Regions from separate parts of the Shewanella rhizosphaerae genome, predicted to be linked through region 2. Evidence: predicted binding sites of a transcription regulator. Region 2 holds the regulator's gene; the other holds the start of a gene.

Region 1 (10,742 bases), 1.5 Mb from region 2:
GTTTTACCTTAAGCTAGATTAAAAGGGTGCTGATATCAGTGGGATTTTCAGCACCTTTTTAGTTTTTTTGTCTGTTTGGTCGCCAAAAACCTCTGTTTATTCCATTAAATTGTGTTGTCGATCGGTTTGTAAATGCCGTTATTTTTGATATAACTTGGCATCGACCCCATGTTTTATGGGGTTTTGGGGTCTAATGATAAGCATAATAATGAAAAATGAGGCACAGGTTGCGCGCAGGTAAAATTTCTTTTTTGAGCATGTCTCAATCCCGTATCATGGCGTTACCCTCGCCCCACAAGAAGATCTTATTGGCGGCCGGGCTGGTCGTGGGCGCGGCACTGCTTTGGCCAAGCCAGAAACAGGCCCTGCCACAACGCATTCCGGTGGCGCTGGATATTGAGTCTCTGGTGACTAACCTGCACCTGGGCGACGAAGCGGTCGAAACCGTGTCTCATGCCGATTTTGTTGAGACCATAGTATCCGGCGATACCCTCAGTGGCCTGTTTGTCGAGGCCAATGTGGATCAGCAGACCATGTACAAGGTGTTGGAGGCGGATCTGAACATTCTGGCCCTCGATACCCTCAAACCCGGCAACATCATACGTTTCTGGCTCGATGACTCGGGTCAGCTCGAGAAACTCGAACTCTACTTCAATGCGGCGCGCCAGGTGGTGTTTAGCCGGTACGAGGAGGGGGGATTCAGTGTCGATGAGATCAATATCGAGGGGATCTGGCAGGACAGGGCCTTAAGCGGTGAGATCCAGGGCTCCTTCTATCTGTCGGCTCAGCGTATCGGCCTGAATGCCGGTGAGATCCAGCGCATCGAGTCCCTGCTGAAAGAGAAGCTGAATTTTGCCCGGGATCTGCGCGCGGGCGACCGATTCTCTGTGCTTAAGAGCGATCAATACATCGATGGTGAGGTGACGGGTAACAGCGACATTCTCGCCATCACCATAGAACGTGGCCGCAGCACGATCAACGCCTACCAGAATAGCGACGGCAACTTCTATGACGATCAGGGCCGCAGCCTGGCAAGGGCCTTCCAGCGTGTGCCGCTACAGAAGAACTACCGTGTCAGCTCGCGCTTTAATCGCCATCGTCACCATCCGGTTACGGGTCGCACCGCGCCCCATAACGGCACAGATTTCGCCACGCCGATCGGCACTAAGGTGGTAGCCCCTGGCGATGGCATCGTCTCTTTGGTGACCGACCATAGATATGCGGGTAAATATGTGGTGATCGACCACGGCAACAAGTATCGTACCCGTTATCTGCATCTCTCTAAGGCCCTGGTGCACAAGGGACAGAGGGTGTCTCGAGGCCAGGTGATCGCCCTGTCGGGTAAGACGGGCCGCATCACAGGGCCACATCTGCACTATGAGTTCCATATCAATGGCCGCCCCGTGGATCCTATGAAGGCGGATATCCCTATGGCGAGTAAGCTGTCGAAAAAGCAGATGGGCGAGTTTGCTCAGCTGGTCAAGGTGCGCCAGATGATGATGGGCCAGAGCTAAAAAGCTAATTAATACCGATTGATTTAACTGCTTATTGAATAGAAAAACGCCACATGATGTGGCGTTTTTTATGCTTAGCCTTTCTCTTGGGCCTCGAGATCCAGCATGGTGAGCCACAGCCGCAGGTCAAATTCAAGCTGATGGTAGTCGCCCTGCATATGGCAACAGAGCTGATAGAAGGCCTTGTTGTGATCCTTCTCTTTAAGATGTGCCAGCTCGTGTACCACCACCATGCGCAGCAGGGGCTCGGGCACCTCCTTGAGGCGCGCGGCGATGCGGATCTCATTCTTCGACTTGGTCTTGCCGCCGTGATTCTTGGCGACATAGCTGTGCAGGCCCAGCGCCTGCTTCTTGAGGGTGATCTTATCGTCAAAGATCACCTTACTCAGGGGCGAAGACTTCTTAAGATAACGGGTTTTCAGCGCCATGGTGTAGTCATACAGGGCCTTGTCGCTGCGGATCGTGTGACTATCAGGGTAGCGGCGTTCGAGGACGCTCCTCAATCGATTGGTCTCGATCAGTTCGTTGACCTGGCTGATAAGCTCGGGCCGATAGCCTTGCAGATAGGGCAGTGATGACATAAGCAAAAGCCTAGTGGATGACGGCTGAGGTGAAGCGATTAGATAATGCCGGGCGGGATGCGCCCGGCAACAGGCTTAATCTTTCTTGGCGAAGATGCACTTGTTTTGGTAGCAGTAGGCGACCTCGAAGGCGCTCTTTTGGAAACGCTTGAGATCCAGGCCTTCGAAATCCACCATAGGTGGATTGCGTTTGAGCTGCTCCTTGATGTTGACCGGTGAGATCAGCTGTACCGGCAGGCCGCAAAGCTGAATCGCCGCTTCCATCTTGAAGCTGGTGGCGCTGCCTGCCAGTTTACCTTTCTGCTCGCGCTCTATGATGGCGACCTGATCGACCTTGTAGTCTTGCATCAGCTTACTGAAGGCGAAGTGGAACTCTTTGATCGACTCAGTGCTGGCCGAATTAGAGATGGTCAGTGAGCGAGAACGGCAATCTGGGATGTTAAAGGTCTCACCCTCATAGCTCAACAAACAGATGATGGCTTCGCCACCTTTTAACTCAACGCCACAAACTCTCATGATAACCCTAATATAAAAAAATCAATGGCGGCTATTGTAACCTTAATTGGTCCGATTGAGCACTAGTTGTTAGGTGAAAATCGCCGCTATCGTCTGCCGCTTGATTTAAATAGGGTGGCATGTGCCATAGATAACCGCCCGACACGATTAGCGTCGGGCGATATTGAATAAATATAGAATAGATGCAGAACGGGTACAGAACAGTAGAGAGCAGATAGACAAGAGATAAAGCGGGCAATAAAAAGCGGCCCTCAGTAAATACTAAGTGACCGCTAAGTGACCGCTAATCATAGGTTTTTGGCTCGGGGCCAGGCGTTAATCTTCAGGGGTATCCTGCAGTTTCGCCTTGGGCTTTCTAAGCATAGGCGCATCGCCCACATCGACGCCTGTGATGAAGCGCTTATCCCGCGGCTTCGTCGGCTTGGCTCTGCTGGCGGCTTTAGCCTTCTTAGCCTTAGGTTTCGCCTGCTGCTTACCCAGGCGCTTCTCCTGGCTCGGCTTATCTTTTAGCCCCTTAAACTTAGGCGCCAACTCCTCCAGCTCGCTGAACTCAAAGCTTTTACGCAGGAAGTTTTGTACTTGCTTGAAGTTGACCCAGTCTTTCGGGCCTACCAGGGAGATAGCATCGCCCTTGGCGCCGGCGCGGCCGGTACGACCGATACGGTGAATGTACTCTTCGGCAAACTTTGGCATGTCGAAGTTGATCACCAAGGATACGTTAAGCAGATCCAAGCCGCGGGAGGCCACGTCTGTGGTGACCAATATCTGCTGCTGACCGCGGCTGAACTGGTCCATGATCTGGTTACGCGCCGCCTGTTTCAACTCGCCGCTGAGGGAGCTGGTGCTAAAGCCCTGTTCGGCCAGCACACCAGCCAGGCGGTCGGTATCGCCACGGGTGGCGGTGAAGATGATCACCTGCTTGTGGGGCTCAAGCTGTAGCAGACGGGTGAGCAGCTGCTCCTTGTGGCTCAGGTTGTCGCACAGGTAGATCTTCTGGGCGATATCCTGGTTTTCCACATGGGAGGCGCCTATGGCCACATGCTCCGGCTCCTTGAGCAGCTCGGCGGCAATCTCGTTGATCTGACCGTGATCTAAGGTTGCCGAGAACATCAGGGTCTGGCGACGCTTGTGATCTGCGGCCTGGTTGATCGCCCTGAGCTGCTCGGCGAAGCCAAGATCCAGCATGCGGTCGGCCTCATCCAGGATAAGCAGCTCGAGTCCGTTGAGGAACAGGTGACGCTGAGCCAAATGATCCGCCAGACGGCCAGGGGTTGCCACCACGAAGTGGGGGTCTCTCGCCAAGGCCTTGGCCTGATCGTTAAAGTTCTCGCCGCCGAGGATCTTGATCGCCTTGTATTGAGTATTGGCGACCAGTAGGCGCAGCTGACTGTAGACCTGGGTGGCCAGCTCTCGGGTCGGTAGCAGAATCAATACCCTGGGATCGCGCTTGCTTAGCGCCTTGGTGGCTATGACACGCTGCATTGCTGGCAACAGGAAGGCCAGGGTCTTGCCCGAGCCCGTCTTAGACGATGCCATAAGATCTCTTCCCGATAAGCCTACGGGTATCGATTGCGTTTGGATCTCGGTCGGCGTGTCGATGCCCATATGTTCAAGGCTGGTCAGTAGACGTTTATCGAGTGAAAAATCTGAAAATTGCAATGCTGTGCTCCGAAATATAGATAGGGGCGCATTATACATCGCCGTGAGCGATTCAGCCACGACTTGCGCGCTGGCCCGTCGCCAATCAATGCTACGGCGCAGCGCTTAGATTAATTTTTATCGCTATGGGCTGTGCGGCGTCATGGTTTGGCTTATGATGAAAACTAAAGACAATAAGACGCGACTTTCTCAAGCTATTTACTTAAGTGACTAGCTCAAGCGGCTCGCGTCCCAGGGAGAGTAACAGAGAAGATGGTGAATATCGGCATTGCACTGGGTAGTGGTGCGGCAAAGGGATGGGCCCATATAGGTGTGCTAAACGAGCTGGCGAACATGGGAGTCTTCCCCAACAAGGTGGCCGGCTGTTCTATCGGCGCCGTGGTGGGCGCCGCCTATGCACAAGATAACCTTAGCGATCTAGAGGCCTGGGTGACCAGCTTTTCCAGCTGGGATGTGTTGGGCCTGATGGATCTGAGCTGGCGCAAGGGGGGGCTGATTGGCGGTGAGAAGGTGTTCGACGTGATGCAGCAGCATATCGGCAACCTGGATATCGAGCAGATGCAGATGCCCTTTGCCGCGGTGGCGACCGACCTCTATACCGGCCAGGAGATCTGGTTCAAGCAGGGTAGCCTGCGTCATGCGGTGCGAGCCTCCTGCTCCATGCCGGGGATCTTACCACCGGCGCGAGTCGGCGAGCGTTGGCTGGTGGATGGTGCCGTGGTTAACCCTGTGCCCGTATCGGTAAGCCGGGCCATGGGCGTCGACTTGGTGATTGCCGTGGATCTTAACGCCCACAGGAAGACCCGCCATCAGCAGCTGCCTGTGGCCATCTCTTCCGACGTGAAGGCGAGCCAAGCAGAGCAGGTGAAAGCCGAGAAGGAGCTGGAGAGCGGTTTCATGGATCTCCTGGCCCGGGGCCGGGATTATGTCAGCGGCCTGACCGATAAGTTTTCCCTCGGCAATCGCAGCGAGCCAGGCATGTTGGCTGTGATGTCTCAGTCGATGGATATCCTGGAGCAGCGCCACAAGCGGGTGCGCCTGATGGGGGATCCGCCGGATATTCTGATCACCCCTAACGTGATGGAGATTGGCACCATGGAGTTCCACCGCGCGGGCGAGGCGATCGAGGCGGGGCAAGAGGCGGTGAAGCAGGTGGCCCATATCATCCGCGCCCGTATCGATGAGCTTGAGCGTCACTGATAGCCTGAGTAATAGTCTAAGTAATAGTCTTTAGGCGTGAGTGCGTAGTTGTTAGCCCTTAGGCGTCAGTCCTTATAAACAGGAGTTGTTTAAATAATCACCTAGCATTCCCTAAGGCTTGTCTCTTTAGGAGTTCTGGCTAGGAGCTTTGGCCTGGTTTTTGCTGCTTGTAGGGATATTTCTCTGCAGTAGTCGAAAAATTGACAATGAATTCAATTAGCCAGGCCATTAATGCTTCACAAGCCAATCTGATTGCCAACAGCTATGGCCTAGATTCACACGGCCAAGAAGCACATGGCCCTGATACACATGGTCAGGACACACGTGATGTCGACGGCTCATCGGCCAGCGACAAGGTGACCCTGTCAAATCAAGTCTCCAAGGCGCAAACGACAGGACCAGATATCCCACAGGAGGCGGTATTTCTCTCGCCAAGGGCCGAGCGGGCACAGAAGATAGAGGCGATGGCCAAAGACTTCTTCTCCAAAGGGCAGTTTAGTATCGGCGATATTCCCAAGTTAATTCAGCGTCTACATCAGGACGGCATCTTGTCGGAAAATCAGCTAAATCGCCTGAGTCAGGCGGGCTTTGAGATCCCAAGGGGCGATGGCTCGCAGCCGTCGCTGCTCGACTTCATTGCCAGCCAGCGCGAGCAGCTCAAGGAGAGTAAACCCGATAGCGTGATGATCGCCATGCTAGATGACGCCGAGTCTGTGCTCAAGCAGATGGACAGCCTCGACACTCAGGGTTTGAACCAGAAGGCGGCGCGGGTATCGGCCCAGCTGTCGGTGTTTGTTCAAGGAGATAACGGTCTGGCGAGCAGAGACAAGGAGATGTGGCAGGCGCTTAAATCCACCATGCAATTGGCGGTCGCGTCGGGAAGTTCGCAACAGGCTTCCGGGCAATTACAGCGTTATCTGGCACTATCTAAACGAATTACGTAATTTATTCACAGCTTGTCCCATTTTTATCCCGCATCTAGCTCCCTTTGCCGACTGGGTCAAGGCAAGTTTTAACGATAAGTGGCCCAGTTGGCAGTAATCTTGTGTCACAAAATTCCATCCGCAAATTAATGATCTGGATCAAGGTACTTGAGCCTAACTTGTAGCTTAATGCGCTACATATTGTGTTCATCGTCTATATTAACACTATATATGGTGTTAATTTGGCCGTTACTTGAGGAGATATTGAACAATGCCAGTGGTTATTAAGCGGGATGGTTACCGCACGCCTTTTGACGAAACAAGGATTCGAGATGCAGTGGTTGCTGCAGCAAGTTCGGCAGGTATTGATGATGTTGCCTATGCCACCGAGGTGGCCTTACAAGTACGCCATTCGGTGGCCGAGCTCGAGCAGGTGGATATTCACGACCTGCAAGATGCGGTAGAAAATCAGTTGATGGAAGGCCCCTATAAGCAACTCGCCAGGGTCTATATCGAGTATCGCCATGATAGGGATATCCATCGTGAGTTGAGCAGCCGTCTCAACCGCGAGATCCGTGGCTTGGTGGAGCAGAGCAATGCGGCGCTGCTGAACGAGAACGCCAACAAAGACTCTAAGGTGATCCCCACCCAGCGTGATCTGCTGGCGGGCATTGTGGCCAAACACTATGCCACACGCCATATTCTGCCTAAGGATGTGGTGGCGGCCCATGAGTCGGGTGAGATCCATTATCACGATCTCGACTATGCGCCTTTCTTCCCCATGTTTAATTGTATGCTGATCGATCTGGCCGGCATGTTGACCCATGGCTTCAAGATGGGCAACGCCGAGATCGAGACCCCTAAGTCTATCTCGACTGCGACTGCGGTTACGGCGCAGATCATCGCCCAGGTGGCCAGCCATATCTATGGCGGTACCACCATCAACCGTATCGACGAGGTGCTCGCGCCTTTCGTTGCCAAGAGTTATGACAAGCACTATCAGGTCGCGCTGACTTGGGGGATCACAGATGCCAAGGCTTTTGCCACGGCGCAGACAGAGAAAGAGTGTCACGACGCCTTCCAGTCGCTGGAGTATGAGGTCAACACCCTGCACACAGCCAACGGCCAGACACCTTTTGTCACCTTCGGCTTCGGCTTGGGCACCTCCTGGGAGTCGCGCCTCATCCAGTCATCCATGATGAAGGTGCGCATGACGGGCCTGGGTAAGAACCGTAAGACGGCGGTCTTCCCTAAGCTGGTCTTCGCCATTCGCGACGGCATCAACCACAAGGCGGGCGACTGCAACTATGATATCAAGCAGATGGCACTCAAGTGTGCGTCGATGCGCATGTACCCGGATATCCTCAACTATGAGCAGGTGGAAAAGGTCACAGGCTCCTTTAAGACGCCTATGGGTTGTCGCAGCTTCCTCGGCACCTACGAGGAGGAGGGCGAGCTGGTACATGAAGGGCGTAATAACCTTGGCGTGGTCAGCTTGAACCTGCCGCGTATCGCTATCGAGGCTAAGGGCGACGAGACGCGTTTCTATCAGCTGCTGGATGAGCGTTTGGCGGTGGCCCGCCGCGCCCTGGACACGCGCATCGAGCGTCTACAAGGCGTGAAGGCTAGGGTAGCGCCAATTCTTTATATGGAAGGCGCCTGTGGCGTGCGTCTGCGCGCGGATGATGAGATCAGCGGCATCTTTAAGAATGGTCGCGCCTCTATCTCCCTGGGTTATATCGGCCTGCATGAGACCATCAATGCCCTCTATGGCAGCGAGACCCATGTATATGACAGCGAGGCCCTGCGCGGCAAGGCGCTTGCCATTATCGAGCACCTCAAGGCGGCGACCGTGCGTTGGCGCGAGGAGTCGGGCTATGGCTTTAGCCTCTACAGCACGCCGAGCGAGAACCTGTGTAGCCGCTTCTGCAAGCTGGATACAGAGGCCTTTGGGGTGATCGACGGCGTTACGGATCGCGGCTATTACACCAACAGCTTCCACCTAGATGTGGAGAAGAAGGTGAATCCCTACGATAAGTTGGATTTCGAGCAGCCCTATCCCGCGCTCACCAGTGGCGGCTTCATCTGCTACGGTGAATACCCTAACATGCAGCACAATATCGAGGCGCTGGAAGATGTGTGGGATTATAGTTACAGCCGGGTGCCTTACTATGGTACCAACACGCCGATTGACGAGTGCTACGACTGTGGCTTCACCGGCGAGTTTAGCTGTACCAGCAAGGGCTTTACCTGTCCTAAGTGTGGCAACCATGAGCCGAGCCGGGTGTCTGTGACCCGCAGGGTGTGTGGCTACCTGGGCAGCCCGGATGCCAGACCCTTCAACTATGGTAAGCAGGAAGAAGTTAAACGCCGGGTGAAGCACCTCTAATGAGCTGAGCCAAGCAGCCCTAAGTTTCGGCTGCGGGCACAAAGTGAATATAGAAAGTGAAAGAAAAGATGAAGATAGCAAGGCGCCCCGGGGCACTTGCTATCTTTGTATGAGGGGCACATGAACTATCATCAATATTTTCCTATCGACGTGGTCAATGGACCCGGCACCAGGGCGACCCTGTTTGTCTCGGGCTGCGAGCATCAGTGCCGTGGCTGCTACAACCAGTCGACCTGGAATCCTGACTCGGGCCATCTGTTCGACGAGGCTATGCTTGAGCAAGTGATTAAGGATCTCAATGATACCCGCATTGTGCGCCGCGGCCTGTCGCTCTCTGGCGGCGACCCGCTGCATCCGGGTAATCTCGATGTCATCTTGGCCTTAGTTAAACGTGTAAGGCAGGAGTGCCGGGGCAAGGATATCTGGCTGTGGACTGGCTATAGACTCGATGAACTCAGCCCGGCCCAACAAGCGGTTATCGCCCATGTGGACGTGCTGGTGGATGGCAAGTTTGAGCAGTCGCTCGCCGATCCCAGTCTGGTGTTTCGCGGGAGCAGCAATCAGGTTATTCACTATCTCACCGAAAAACGCTGAAATTAGCGGCAGATACTGCTATGGCTTGGGTGCAGCCAATGCCGGATGACTTGTTCGTACCTTCCTCATTAGTGGTATAATGTTCGCCAAACTGGCAAATGCTGCCTATTTTTATCTGAGTGGCATTTGTATATTCGCGAGATTTTTAAGGCAAGTTAATGAATTTAAAGCAAGAGTTACAGCAGTTAAACGATCGTCTCGACAAGTATCGTCGTAAATTAGATGCGGCAGAGAAGCGTGGCGATCAGGCGGTGATTTTGCAATTTAAGCAAGAGATCAATGCGGTAACTAAGCAAATTACCCATGTTAAACAGCAGCAGAGCCGTCAGTTGAACAAACGCGGCACAGAGGTGAGCGAACTTGCCTTTAGCCGTGCGCTGACCAAGGCCGAGCAGGCGGATATGGGTAAGCTCAAGCGTTCGGTGAAGGGCTTGATCGTTGTGCATCCCATGACGGCCCTTGGGCGCCAGATGGGACTGACTCAGGTGACTGGATACGCGCCTAAGGCCTTCTAGGCCATAGAGGATTTTGATGGCGGCGTGAGCGACTTCATAGCCTTGCCGCCACTCAGGGCGTATCCTTATAAGCCAAAGCGGTTGCGGTGAAGCAATAACCGATTTCATCACTCGGGTATTTCACTGTTAGGCAAAAACACATAGAATGCTCGGTCTGAGAAAGGGGAGAGTCTCTCCTCCTGGTTTTCATTTTTCGTTCGCATCTCAGACAGAGCGAGTTGTAAAGGTTATTTCATGTCGATTAAGTATGTCGCCACCTCAAAGCTTCCCACCCCTTGGGGAGTGTTTGCCATGCATGGTTTCGAAGATACAGAGACGGGCAAAGAACATGTGGCGCTCACCTTTGGCGAGTTAGATGCGAGCCAGCCCATTCTGGGCAGAATTCACTCCGAGTGTCTGACTGGCGATGCCCTGTTCAGTCTGCGCTGCGATTGTGGTTTTCAGCTACAAACCGCGATGCAAAATATCGCCGAGGCGGGTCAGGGATTTATTCTCTATCTGCGTCAGGAAGGCCGTGGTATAGGCCTTCTCAATAAGATCCGTGCCTATGAGCTGCAGGATCAAGGCGCCAATACGGTGGAAGCCAACGAGCGTCTGGGTTTTGCCGCCGATATGCGCAAATATGACATGATCAAGCCCATGCTTGAGAAGATTGGTGTGCAGCAGGTGAAGCTGATGACCAATAATCCCCGCAAGGTGAAGGCGATGAAGGAACTTGGCATCGCGGTTATCGAGCGTGTGCCACTGCAGGTGGGTAAGAATCGTTATAACGAGGCCTATCTGAAGACCAAATCGACCGAGCTGGGTCACATGATGTCTGAATATCACTTCACCGAAGAGCATCAAGACTA
Region 2 (10,742 bases):
CACCAGCCTGGGGCTGGAGCTGGATGAAGACTTCTACGCCGTGGTCAACCTGCTGGGCCTGTCGATGGGGGCCAACTGGTCCAATCAAGATATCAGCATCGATCTGCGCGGCGATCTTTTTGGTGACTTTGCCATGGTGAAACCTTTCGCCACCAAAGATTATCTCTCCCAGGGACGGCATTTTTGGGGCACCAAGTCTGTGCTCTGGGAGGGGGAATATGGCTATGCCTGGGGCCACACCTTTAACCTGTCACTGGAGGCCAGCTATCGTAATCTCTTACTAGGCATGAAGCTTAAGTCCCAGCGCTGGAGCTCTATCGACGACAAAGAGAACGAGCGCGCCCCCCAGTGGAACCCTAACAACAGCGATCTGGACTTCGACGATGCCAGAGACAGATATGAGATCTATCTCAGCTATGGTATCAGTAAGGATCTGACTCTAAGCCTACACCACGAGCGGATCGACCGCAGCGGTGAGATCCATGGCATAGACAATCCGGGGATCTACAGCCGCCTCGATGACAGCGAGCAGCGCAGCTGGCTGCAACTCGAATACGACTACTGAGTACCATGACTGATCACGATTGCTGATTACCATTACTGATTACGATTGCTGATTACCATTACTAATGCAAAATGACGGCCCAGAGCCGTCATTTTTGTTGGGTAATTAAAACAGTGTTTTCGTTCAAAAGGCTGTAAACCAGCCATTTTGTCCCTTGCAAAAAAGGAGTCTTGGCAAATCAGGCCACCTTAACCCCACTTTTGTCCTAAGGTGCATTTTGATGAACATTTCTCAGCCTGAATCGCAACTAATTTCATGTCGCAAATGCTGGGATTGTGATCGAATGCACTGTAGAATACCGCGCAACCCTACCTTATAAGACTTTCACAGCTGGAGTGACCAATGCTGAAAAAAGAGATGAACATCGCTGACTTTGATCCGCAACTGTTTCAAGCGATCCAGGAAGAGACTCGTCGTCAAGAAGAGCACATCGAGCTAATCGCCTCGGAGAACTACACCTCTCCTCGCGTGATGGAGGCTCAAGGTTCTCAGCTGACTAACAAGTACGCCGAAGGCTATCCTGGCAAGCGTTACTACGGTGGTTGTGAACATGTCGACATCGTTGAGAACCTGGCCATCGAACGCGCCAAGGAACTTTTCGGTGCGACCTATGCTAACGTTCAGCCTCACTCCGGCTCACAGGCTAACAGCGCAGTCTACATGGCGCTACTGCAACCAGGCGATACCGTCCTGGGTATGAACCTGGCTCACGGCGGTCACCTGACGCACGGCTCTCCAGTAAACTTCTCTGGTAAGCTGTACAACATAGTTCCTTACGGCATCGACGAGTCTGGCAAGATCGACTATGACGAGATGGAGCGTCTGGCTGTAGAGCACAAGCCTAAGATGATGATCGGTGGTTTCTCTGCCTATTCTGGTATCGTCGACTGGGCGCGCATGCGTGAAATCGCCGACAAGATTGGCGCTTACCTGTTTGTCGATATGGCGCACGTTGCAGGCCTTATCGCTGCCGGTGTCTATCCAAACCCTGTGCCACACGCACACGTGGTGACTTCTACTACTCACAAGACCCTAGCCGGTCCTCGCGGCGGTATCATCCTGTCTGCGGCGAATGACGAAGACCTGTACAAGAAGCTGAACTCTGCGGTATTCCCAGGTGGTCAGGGCGGCCCATTGATGCACGTTATCGCCGGTAAGGCGGTGGCCTTCAAGGAAGCGCTGTCTCCTGAGTTCAAGGAATATCAACAGCAGGTAGTGGTTAACGCTAAGGCGATGGCTAACACCTTCATTGAGCGCGGTTTCGATGTGGTTTCTGGCGGCACCGAAAACCACCTGTTCCTGCTGGATCTGATAGCTAAAGATATCACAGGTAAAGATGCCGATGCGGCGCTGGGCCGTGCCAACATCACGGTAAACAAGAACTCAGTACCTAACGACCCACGTTCACCTTTCGTGACCTCGGGCCTGCGTATCGGTTCGCCAGCCATCACACGTCGTGGCTTCAAAGAAGCCGAAGCTGTTGAGCTGACCAACTGGATCTGTGATGTGTTAGATGACATCAACAACGAAGCCACTATCGAGCGCGTGAAGAACCAGGTGCTTGAATTGTGCGCTAAGTTCCCTGTTTACGGTTAACCTTAAGGGGTAAATCGGGTAAACTCCGATGGCCGCTACTGATTTAATATTGGTAGCGGCCATTTTTGTATCTATTTCAAGGGAAAGCTCCCCAAGATACCGATTAGCATTTGCTGGAGGCTCAATGCATTGTCCGTTTTGCAGCGCAACCGACACTAAGGTGATCGATTCTCGTCTGGTGGCCGATGGTCATCAGGTACGTCGTCGCCGCGAGTGTCTGCTTTGCCACGAGAGATTTACCACCTTCGAAGGCGCCGAGCTGGTGATGCCGCGTGTGGTTAAACAAGATGGTAGCCGCCAACCCTTCGACGAAGACAAGCTGCGCGGCGGCATGCTGAGGGCGGTAGAGAAACGCCCCGTATCGATGGACCAAATAGAGCAGGCGCTAAGCAAGATAAAATCGACCCTGAGAGCCACGGGTGAACGCGAAGTGACCTCTAAGATGATAGGTAACCTGATGATGGATCACCTGGTTAATCTCGACAAGGTGGCCTATATCCGTTTCGCCTCGGTTTACCGCGCCTTCGAAGATGTCTCCGAGTTCGGCGAGGCGATTGCCAAGTTGCAAAACGATAAGAGCAAGGCGGGTAAGTCGTAATCGATGCGTATCGGGCTTCCCCAATTATTCTCAAGAGATGGCGATGAGCATGGCCTGGTCCAAATTTGATTCCCAGATGATGGCGCGCGCCATTAAGTTGGCCCGCAAGGGGCAATACACCACCAGTCCCAACCCTAATGTCGGCTGTGTATTAGTCCAAGGGGATACCCTGGTGGGTGAAGGATTTCATATCGCCGCCGGCGGCCCTCACGCCGAGGTGCATGCCCTGCGCATGGCGGGCGATAAGGCCAAAGGCGCCACCGCATACGTGACCCTGGAGCCCTGTAGCCACTATGGCCGCACGCCGCCCTGCGCCGAGGCGCTGATCAAGGCAGAGGTGGCCCGCGTGGTGGTGGCGGTCACCGACCCTAATCCTCAGGTGTCTGGCCGTGGCATCAAGATGCTCCAAGATGCGGGGATTGAAGTTGAAGTGGGTCTGCACCAGGAAGAGGCCGCAGCCCTCAACCCTGGCTTCATGAAGCGGATGCGCAGCGGCCTGCCTTGGGTCGGTATTAAGCTGGCTGCGAGCTTGGATGGTAAGACGGCGCTCTCTAACGGCGTCTCTAAGTGGATCACAGGGCCAGAGGCGCGCCGTGACGTGCAGCGTATGCGCGCACGTTTCGATGCCGTCGTGACCGGCATAGAGACGGTGCTGGCCGACGATCCTAGCCTGAATGTACGTCATCAGGAGCTAGGCAGCCTGGCCGGGCAGTTAACCGAGGCCGACATTCGTCAGCCACTTCGCGTGGTACTCGACTCCCGTGCGCGCCTAAGTGCCAAGGCAAAACTATTTGAGACACAATCCCCCGTGTTGCTGGTGAGCTGTCAGCCCTATCCCGTGGCCGTGGCGAGCGCCTGGCCTGAGCATGTGAGTCAATTGCAACTGCCGAGCGACAATGGACAAGTGCCGCTAAAGGCGCTGCTGGAACATCTGGGATCTCAGCTTAACAGCGTGATGGTGGAGGCCGGGGCGACCCTGGCCGGCGCCTTCATGGCACAGGGGCTGGCGGACGAGCTGGTGCTGTATCAGGCACCGAAAATCTTAGGCGGCCATGGCCGTAACCTGCTGGCACTGCCGGACTATACTGAGATGGCACAGCTGCCCGCGCTCAAGCTTTGCGACGAGCGTGCGATCGGGGCCGACAGACGCCTCACCTTTCAATTGAGTCACAATCATTTACCGAGCGATAAAGAGTAGTTAGTCATGTTTACTGGGATCATCGAGGCTGTTGGCAGCCTGAGAAAAATTGAGCGTCGCGGCGATGATATTCGCTTGACGGTGGCTAGCGGCAAGCTGGATTTAAGTGACGTTAAACTCGGTGACAGTATCGCCACCAATGGCGTGTGTCTGACCGTAGTCGAGCAGATGGCCGACGGCTATGTGGCGGACATCTCAGCCGAAACCGTGGCCCTTACCGGCTTTGCCCATTATCAGGTGGGGCAGAAGGTCAACCTGGAAAAGGCGGTGACGCCGACGACCCGCCTCGGCGGTCATATGGTGAGCGGTCATGTCGACGGTGTGGCCAGCGTGGATGACAGACAGTATCGCGGCAAGGCGATCGAATTTTGGCTGACGCCCCCCAAGGGGCTGGCGCGCTATATCGCCCACAAAGGCTCTATCACCATAGATGGTGTCAGCCTGACGGTGAACGAGGTGGACGGCGAGCGTTTTCGTCTGACCATAGTGCCCCATACCGCCAGCGAAACCACGCTTATCGATTTGAAGGCGGGCGACAGGGTCAATATCGAGGTGGATCTCATCGCCCGGCACCTGGAGCGCCTACTGAGTTTTCAGGCGGCAGAGGAAAATCCAGCCAAAGGCTCAGAGGTCACCATGGATCTGTTAGCTCGCTCCGGCTTTTTAAGATAGACGCTGGCAATCCCAGCCAATAGCAGATTAAATAACTCTTACTATAAGAATATTTCAAGCTCTAATAAATCAAGGTCTAACAATGGCACTACACAGCATAGAAGCGATTATCGAAGATATCCGTCTGGGTAAGATGGTTATCTTGATGGATGACGAAGACAGAGAGAATGAAGGCGACCTGATCATGGCCGCTAACCTGGTGACGCCCGAGGCGATCAACTTCATGGCCACCTATGGCCGTGGCCTCATCTGTCAGACCATGACCAAGGCGCGCTGCGAGCAGCTCAACCTGCCGCTGATGGTGAGCAACAACAATGCCCAGTTCTCCACCAACTTTACCGTGTCTATCGAGGCGGCCGAAGGGGTGACCACAGGCATCTCTGCCTATGACAGAGCCGTTACCGTGCAGGCCGCCGTGGCCCGTGACGCTAAGCCGTCGGATATTGTGCAGCCAGGCCATATCTTCCCATTGATGGCCCAAGAGGGCGGGGTGCTTATCCGCGCCGGTCATACCGAGGCGGGTTGTGACCTGGCCCGTCTGGCTGGCCATGAGCCGTCGGCGGTGATTGTTGAGATCCTTAACGAAGATGGCACCATGGCGCGTCGTCCAGATCTTGAGGTGTTTGCCGAGAAGCATGGCCTCAAAATAGGCACCATCGCCGATCTTATCGAATACCGTAACACCAAGGAAACGACCGTGGTGCGTGAGGCCAAGTGCAAGCTGCCGACCCGTTTCGGCGAGTTCGACATGATCACCTACCGCGACACCATAGATAACCAATTGCATTATGTTCTGGTGAAGGGGGAAGTTCAGCCTAACGCTCTAGTGCGCGTGCATCTGCAAAACACCTTCAACGATCTGTTGCACTCTGAGCGCGACGAGAAGCGTAGCTGGCCGCTGGAAAAAGCCATGGCGCGTATCGCCGATGAAGGCGGCGTCTTGGTAGTGTTGGGTCATCAGCAGAGCAACGAAGAGTTGGTGGCCAAGGTGAAGGCTTTCGAGGCGGAAGACAAGGGCGAAGTCGGTGCGCCGGCGCAGTGGCAAGGCACCTCACGTCAAGTGGGTGTGGGCTCGCAGATCCTGGCCGATGTGGGCGTGACCAGCATGCGTCTGCTCAGCTCGCCTAAGCGTTATCATTCGCTGTCTGGTTTCGGTTTAGAAGTGACTGAATATATTGCAGAATAAGCTAGTCTGCTTGTAATTCATCGAATTGAGTTAAATTGCATGGGGATCAACGCGGTGGGCTGTGGTATTATACCGCCTCTTTTTTCCCGTGCCGGGTTTGTTAAGCTAATTTAGGTAAGATAAATGAACGTAGTTCAAGGTAATATCGAGTCGAAAAACGCCAAAGTGGCCATAGTGGTTTCACGTTTTAACAGCTTCGTGGTTGAAAGTCTGCTAGAAGGCGCGGTGGATACATTGAAGCGCTTCGGTCAGGTCGCCGACGACAACATTACCGTTGTCCGCGTACCGGGTGCCGTAGAGCTGCCGCTGGCAGCCCGTCGTGTGGCGGCAAGTGGTAAATTTGACGGCATCATAGCGCTGGGCGCCGTGATCCGTGGTGGTACGCCACACTTTGATTTTGTTGCAGGCGAGTGTAACAAGGGGCTGGCTCAAATAGCGCTTGAGTTCGACCTTCCTGTGTCATTCGGTGTATTGACCACAGATACCATTGAACAAGCTATCGAGCGTTCTGGTACTAAGGCGGGTAACAAGGGCGGCGAAGCGGCACTTGGTCTGCTAGAGATGGTCAATGTTCTGCAAGAACTAGAACAGCAGTTGTAAGATTAGGAACCAAGATGAAACCTTCAGAGCGCCGTAAAGCCCGTCGTCTAGCGGTACAAGCTATCTATTCATGGCAGCTAAGCGGCAATAATGTTGCCGACGTGGAGCATGAATTTCTCACCGAGCAGAAGATCGATGGCGTCGACGTTAGCTATTTCCGTGAATTGCTATCTGGCACCACGACCAAGTCGGCTCAGTTGGATGAGTTGATTATGCCTCACCTCGAGCGCCCGTTCGATGAGGTTTCGCCTATCGAGAAGGCGGTGCTGCGCATCGCGACCTACGAGCTGACCTTCCGTAAGGATGTGCCTTACAAGGTAGCTATCAACGAGGCTATCGAGCTGGCCAAGGCCTTCGGGGCCGAAGATGGTCACAAGTTCGTTAACGGCATTCTCGACAAGATAGTCGCTAAAAAGTGATACAATTAACGGCGTCCCAGGATGCCGTTTTTTATATTCAGGTTTAGCCTCGACGTCGCCTTCGTTCGCTCGATGTTGCCTTCGCTAAAAAGTGTGCTAGCTGATTAACCCTTACTATGGTTCTTAAGACTGTGAAAGAGTTTAAATTAATCGATCATTTCTTTGCTAACCTTGGCCAGACTCGCCGCGATGTGCACCTGGGGATCGGCGACGACTGCGCCCTGGTCCAGCCCGCCGAGAACAAGGTGATTGCCATCTCCTGCGACACCCTGGTTGAAAATGTACACTTCTACGCCGACATGCCGGCCAAGGCCCTGGGTTACAAGGCGCTGGCGGTTAACCTGTCGGATCTCGCCGCCATGGGCGCAGAGCCCGCCTGGATGACGCTTGCCCTTACCCTACCTGAGGTGGATGAGGCCTGGCTGGAGGAATTTAGTCAGGGGCTGAATGAGGCTGCGCAGTACTACGGCGTTGCCCTGGTGGGCGGCGATACTACCCGCGGCCCCAAGTCGATCACCATCACCATCAATGGCCAAGTGCCAGAGGGCAAGGCCCATACAAGGGGCGGCGCCAAGAATGGCGACTGGATCTATGTGACCGGCTCCCTCGGCGATTCGGCCGTGGGCTTGGCGATTCTGGGCGATAAGCTCAATATCGACGGGGAGGCGAGGGAATATTTTATTCAGCGCCACTACTTCCCCACCCCAAGAGTGCTTGCGGGTCAGTCGCTTAGAGGATTGGCCTCGAGCGCCATCGATCTCTCCGATGGCTTTGTCTCGGATATCGGTCATATCCTCAAGCGCTCGGCGGTCGGCGCCGTGGTGGATGTGGATCGTCTGCCCCTGTCGGCGCAGATGCGTGAATCTTTGGCTGAGACCGAGGCGCTGGGTTATGCCCTAACGGGTGGTGAAGATTACGAGCTGCTGTTTACCGTCCCCGAGGCCCAACGTGGCGCGCTGGAGACGGCCCTGGCCCATGCTGGGGTCAGTTTTACACAGGTTGGTCAGATCGCCACCGGTGATAAGCTACGTCTCATCAAGGATGGCGAGCCCTACACACCGTCTCAATTTGGTTTCGAGCACTTTTAAACATGCAGTTATGGTCCACCGATCCGGTTCTTAAAAAGCTTTCTCTGGTAAACCCTGTTCATTTCCTGGCCCTGGGCTTTGGCTCAGGCCTCGCCGCTAAGGCGCCTGGCACCTTCGGCACCCTGGCGGCAATTCCGCTTTATCTACTCATGGCTGGATTGCCCCTAAGCTGGTATCTGGGGCTGACGCTCCTTAGCGTGCTTGCCGGTTTCTATATCTGCGACAAAGCCTCTAAGGATATGGGGGTGCACGACCATGGCGCCATCGTCTGGGACGAGGTGGCGGGCCTGCTTATTACCCTGATCGCCGCCCCCGCAGGTTGGCTCTGGTTGGCGGTTGGCTTCGGGCTCTTTCGCTTCTTCGATATCCTCAAACCCTGGCCCATCAAGGTGCTGGATGCCAAGGTGCATGGTGGTATCGGCATCATGATTGATGACGTGCTCGCCGGCGTGTTTGCGTTTTTGTGCCTGCAGGGAATTGTCTATTTGGTAGGATAGCGATTGGCTTGTCCAATTGTCACTAAGTTCAAATTGAGTTCAAGTTAAGTTCAATTTAGTTCAAATTAGGTCCCGAGTGTCGAAGGCCACAGCGTCAAGACAGTCGGGATTTTTGTTTTTAGCACAGCAGCAAAAAATTGATTTGTTGCTGTGCTGACTGCATGCTCAGTTTAACTTTTAGTTGCTTTCAGGCAAGAGGAGACAGGTTATGGATGATGAGAGCCTTAACCAAAACAAATCGGACGTTGAGTTTAGTGGTAGTTGTCTTTGTGGTGGCGTGGCCTTTAGCTTAGTGGGTCGTTTCGATGCTTTCTATTTGTGTCACTGTAACCGCTGTCAGAAGGGCACCGGCTCGCTGCATGGGGCCAACCTGTTTTCCAATCATTTGGCCCTTGACTGGCGGCGTGGCGAGGCCTTGCTGCAAACCTTTGACGTACCGAACAGTCGTCATCGGCGTTGTTTCTGTAAGGTGTGCGGCTCGCCTATGCCTTATCGGCTGGAGGCGTTAAATCTGGTTGTGGTGCCTGCAGGCTGTCTGGATGTCGAGGTGCCCATTGCGCCAACGGCAAAGCTATTTATGGCAGAGCGGGCGAATTGGGGGAAGGAGCTCTCATCTGTGCCCGGTTTCGAACGTCTACCGGAATAGCATTTTAGCGCTGAAATTTTTGGCGTTAGACATCCCCTGAAGCCGGTCAGGGGATGAGCTGTGATGAAGGAAAAAGAAACTGTAGGCTTGTTATTCTGGTGAGCTCTCCCTAGGTTTTTCTTCATTAACTTCAGTCACCATCCCTGCCGAGATAGCAGGAGTCGTTAAGCGGGTAACAAGCTCGGCGCGCAGCGATTCCACCTTGTTAGCCGTTGCCTGGTAACTCTCGAAAGAGGAGATGCCAGAGCAGAGGATAAATTTCCCCATGGGATTGTAGGCGTACTCTTGCAGGGTCGATAGCGAGAGATCGTTAGGGCACTGCTTGATGCTTGCCTTGCCGGTTAAGATATCTGCATAACGGTTAGCGGTATCCTGTTGCTTTAACAGGGGCATGAGCAGGGTTTCGATAACCTTAGTGGTAAAATCGGCCTTTTCATCCGCCTCAAAAGTTTGTGTCATCTTAGTTAGGAAGTGCCACTCGCCTCGTTTGGCTCGATCAAGGGCTAGCACGTCTCCTGGAATAGGTGCCAGCCAGAGGCTAGGTAAGCTAGTATCTTCACCCTCTGTGCGCATTTGACTGACGAGCAGCTCACCCAGCTTCATGTGTTGTTTGAGCGCCGAGATGGCGAGGAATTTATTACCCAGCATGTTGATCCGCATCGCGGCCTGCTGCCAGAACTGCATATCTTTGTCTATGGCGGTGATGAGGGAGGCTGAATCCGTTCCATTGATGTAGGCATCGACAAGAAACAGCTGCTGTGCGGCGATCAGATGTTGCATAGGTAGCAGATCGCTATACATGTTGAAGCGGGTATCATCCTGCCATTGACCGAGGGAGAGCAGGGTGCGATAGCGCTCAATTAGCCAGGCATAGTCATCAAGTGTGGCCTTAAGGGGCTCTGGCTCGGCGAATAGGGCAGCACACTCGTCGAGATAGCCTTCTTGTTTGAGGCAAGTGGGAATAGCCCATTCGGGGCGCTTGAATTTTTCATGTGCCGTCTGTGATGGCCTTTGCATAGCCTCCAGTTGTCTGAGCACCTGATAGCGTTCAAGTCCGACCGCCATGGGGTCATCATCTTCCGGCGCATCGAAACCCATGGCATAAAGATAAGGGTTGTTTTCAAGGTGCTGACTCAAGGCGGCCTCTTCGGCATTCACCTGCTCAAGAAAGGCGCTGGCCTGCGCTGATGGCGCGCTATCTTGTAGATTGATCAGCAGCAAGATGAGATAGCCGCCGACGGGAATGAATAGCAGGGTAAATAAAATCCATTTCAGGGCACGAAAAAAGTGTCGCATTTCAAATCCTTGTGGCTTTTAACTTCTTTTAACTTAGTGTCGACGGCAAAGGCCTCAGTTTATCAGAGTCTCTTAGCGGTGCAACAGCGTTACATTAGATGAGCAATAGGCGCGTCTCAGAGGTGCTTATGAAATGAAAAGCGCGGCTAAAATATTGCCGCGCTTTGTTTGCTAACCTGCCTAATGATCGCCAATTTTTGATCTATCTGGCTTAGCTCTGCAGTAACTCCTTGGCGTTGGCCAGAGTGTTGTTGGTGATGACATCGCCACCAAGCAGGCGAGCCAGCTCTTCGATACGCTGTCCCTTATCAAGCGGCACCATCGAGGTCTCGGTTTGTCCTGCCTTGCTCTGCTTGTTAACGAACATATGTTGATGACCAT

The links. Region 2 encodes NrdR, which represses ribonucleotide reductase genes. Its sites were predicted from a motif close to AAACACNANATNTNGTGTTT; they were not measured.
Region 1: the regulator NrdR is predicted to act here: its motif matches at 6,614-6,633, upstream of nrdD (anaerobic ribonucleoside-triphosphate reductase).

Annotation. Positions count from the first base shown of each region.
Region 1 covers NZ_CP080420.1:2,877,509-2,888,250, reverse strand. Annotated here, with positions in the region: gene K0I63_RS12725 (AAA family ATPase) at 1-12, shown strand, start outside; gene K0I63_RS12720 (peptidoglycan DD-metalloendopeptidase family protein) at 258-1,514, shown strand; gene K0I63_RS12715 (M48 metallopeptidase family protein) at 1,589-2,095, opposite strand; gene K0I63_RS12710 (DUF3010 family protein) at 2,171-2,611, opposite strand; gene K0I63_RS12705 (DEAD/DEAH box helicase) at 2,927-4,270, opposite strand; gene rssA (patatin-like phospholipase RssA) at 4,523-5,470, shown strand; gene K0I63_RS12695 (hypothetical protein) at 5,677-6,414, shown strand; gene nrdD (anaerobic ribonucleoside-triphosphate reductase) at 6,665-8,782, shown strand; gene nrdG (anaerobic ribonucleoside-triphosphate reductase-activating protein) at 8,903-9,376, shown strand; gene K0I63_RS12680 (YibL family ribosome-associated protein) at 9,535-9,891, shown strand; gene ribA (GTP cyclohydrolase II) at 10,126-10,742, shown strand, end outside.
Region 2 covers NZ_CP080420.1:1,358,861-1,369,602, forward strand. Annotated here, with positions in the region: gene K0I63_RS06010 (DUF3943 domain-containing protein) at 1-565, shown strand, start outside; gene glyA (serine hydroxymethyltransferase) at 908-2,161, shown strand; gene nrdR (transcriptional regulator NrdR) at 2,286-2,759, shown strand; gene ribD (bifunctional diaminohydroxyphosphoribosylaminopyrimidine deaminase/5-amino-6-(5-phosphoribosylamino)uracil reductase RibD) at 2,797-3,957, shown strand; gene K0I63_RS06030 (riboflavin synthase) at 3,964-4,629, shown strand; gene ribBA (bifunctional 3,4-dihydroxy-2-butanone-4-phosphate synthase/GTP cyclohydrolase II) at 4,712-5,815, shown strand; gene ribH (6,7-dimethyl-8-ribityllumazine synthase) at 5,939-6,415, shown strand; gene nusB (transcription antitermination factor NusB) at 6,430-6,834, shown strand; gene thiL (thiamine-phosphate kinase) at 6,966-7,922, shown strand; gene K0I63_RS06055 (phosphatidylglycerophosphatase A family protein) at 7,925-8,419, shown strand; gene K0I63_RS06060 (GFA family protein) at 8,628-9,065, shown strand; gene K0I63_RS06065 (hypothetical protein) at 9,156-10,361, opposite strand; gene recN (DNA repair protein RecN) at 10,573-10,742, opposite strand, start outside.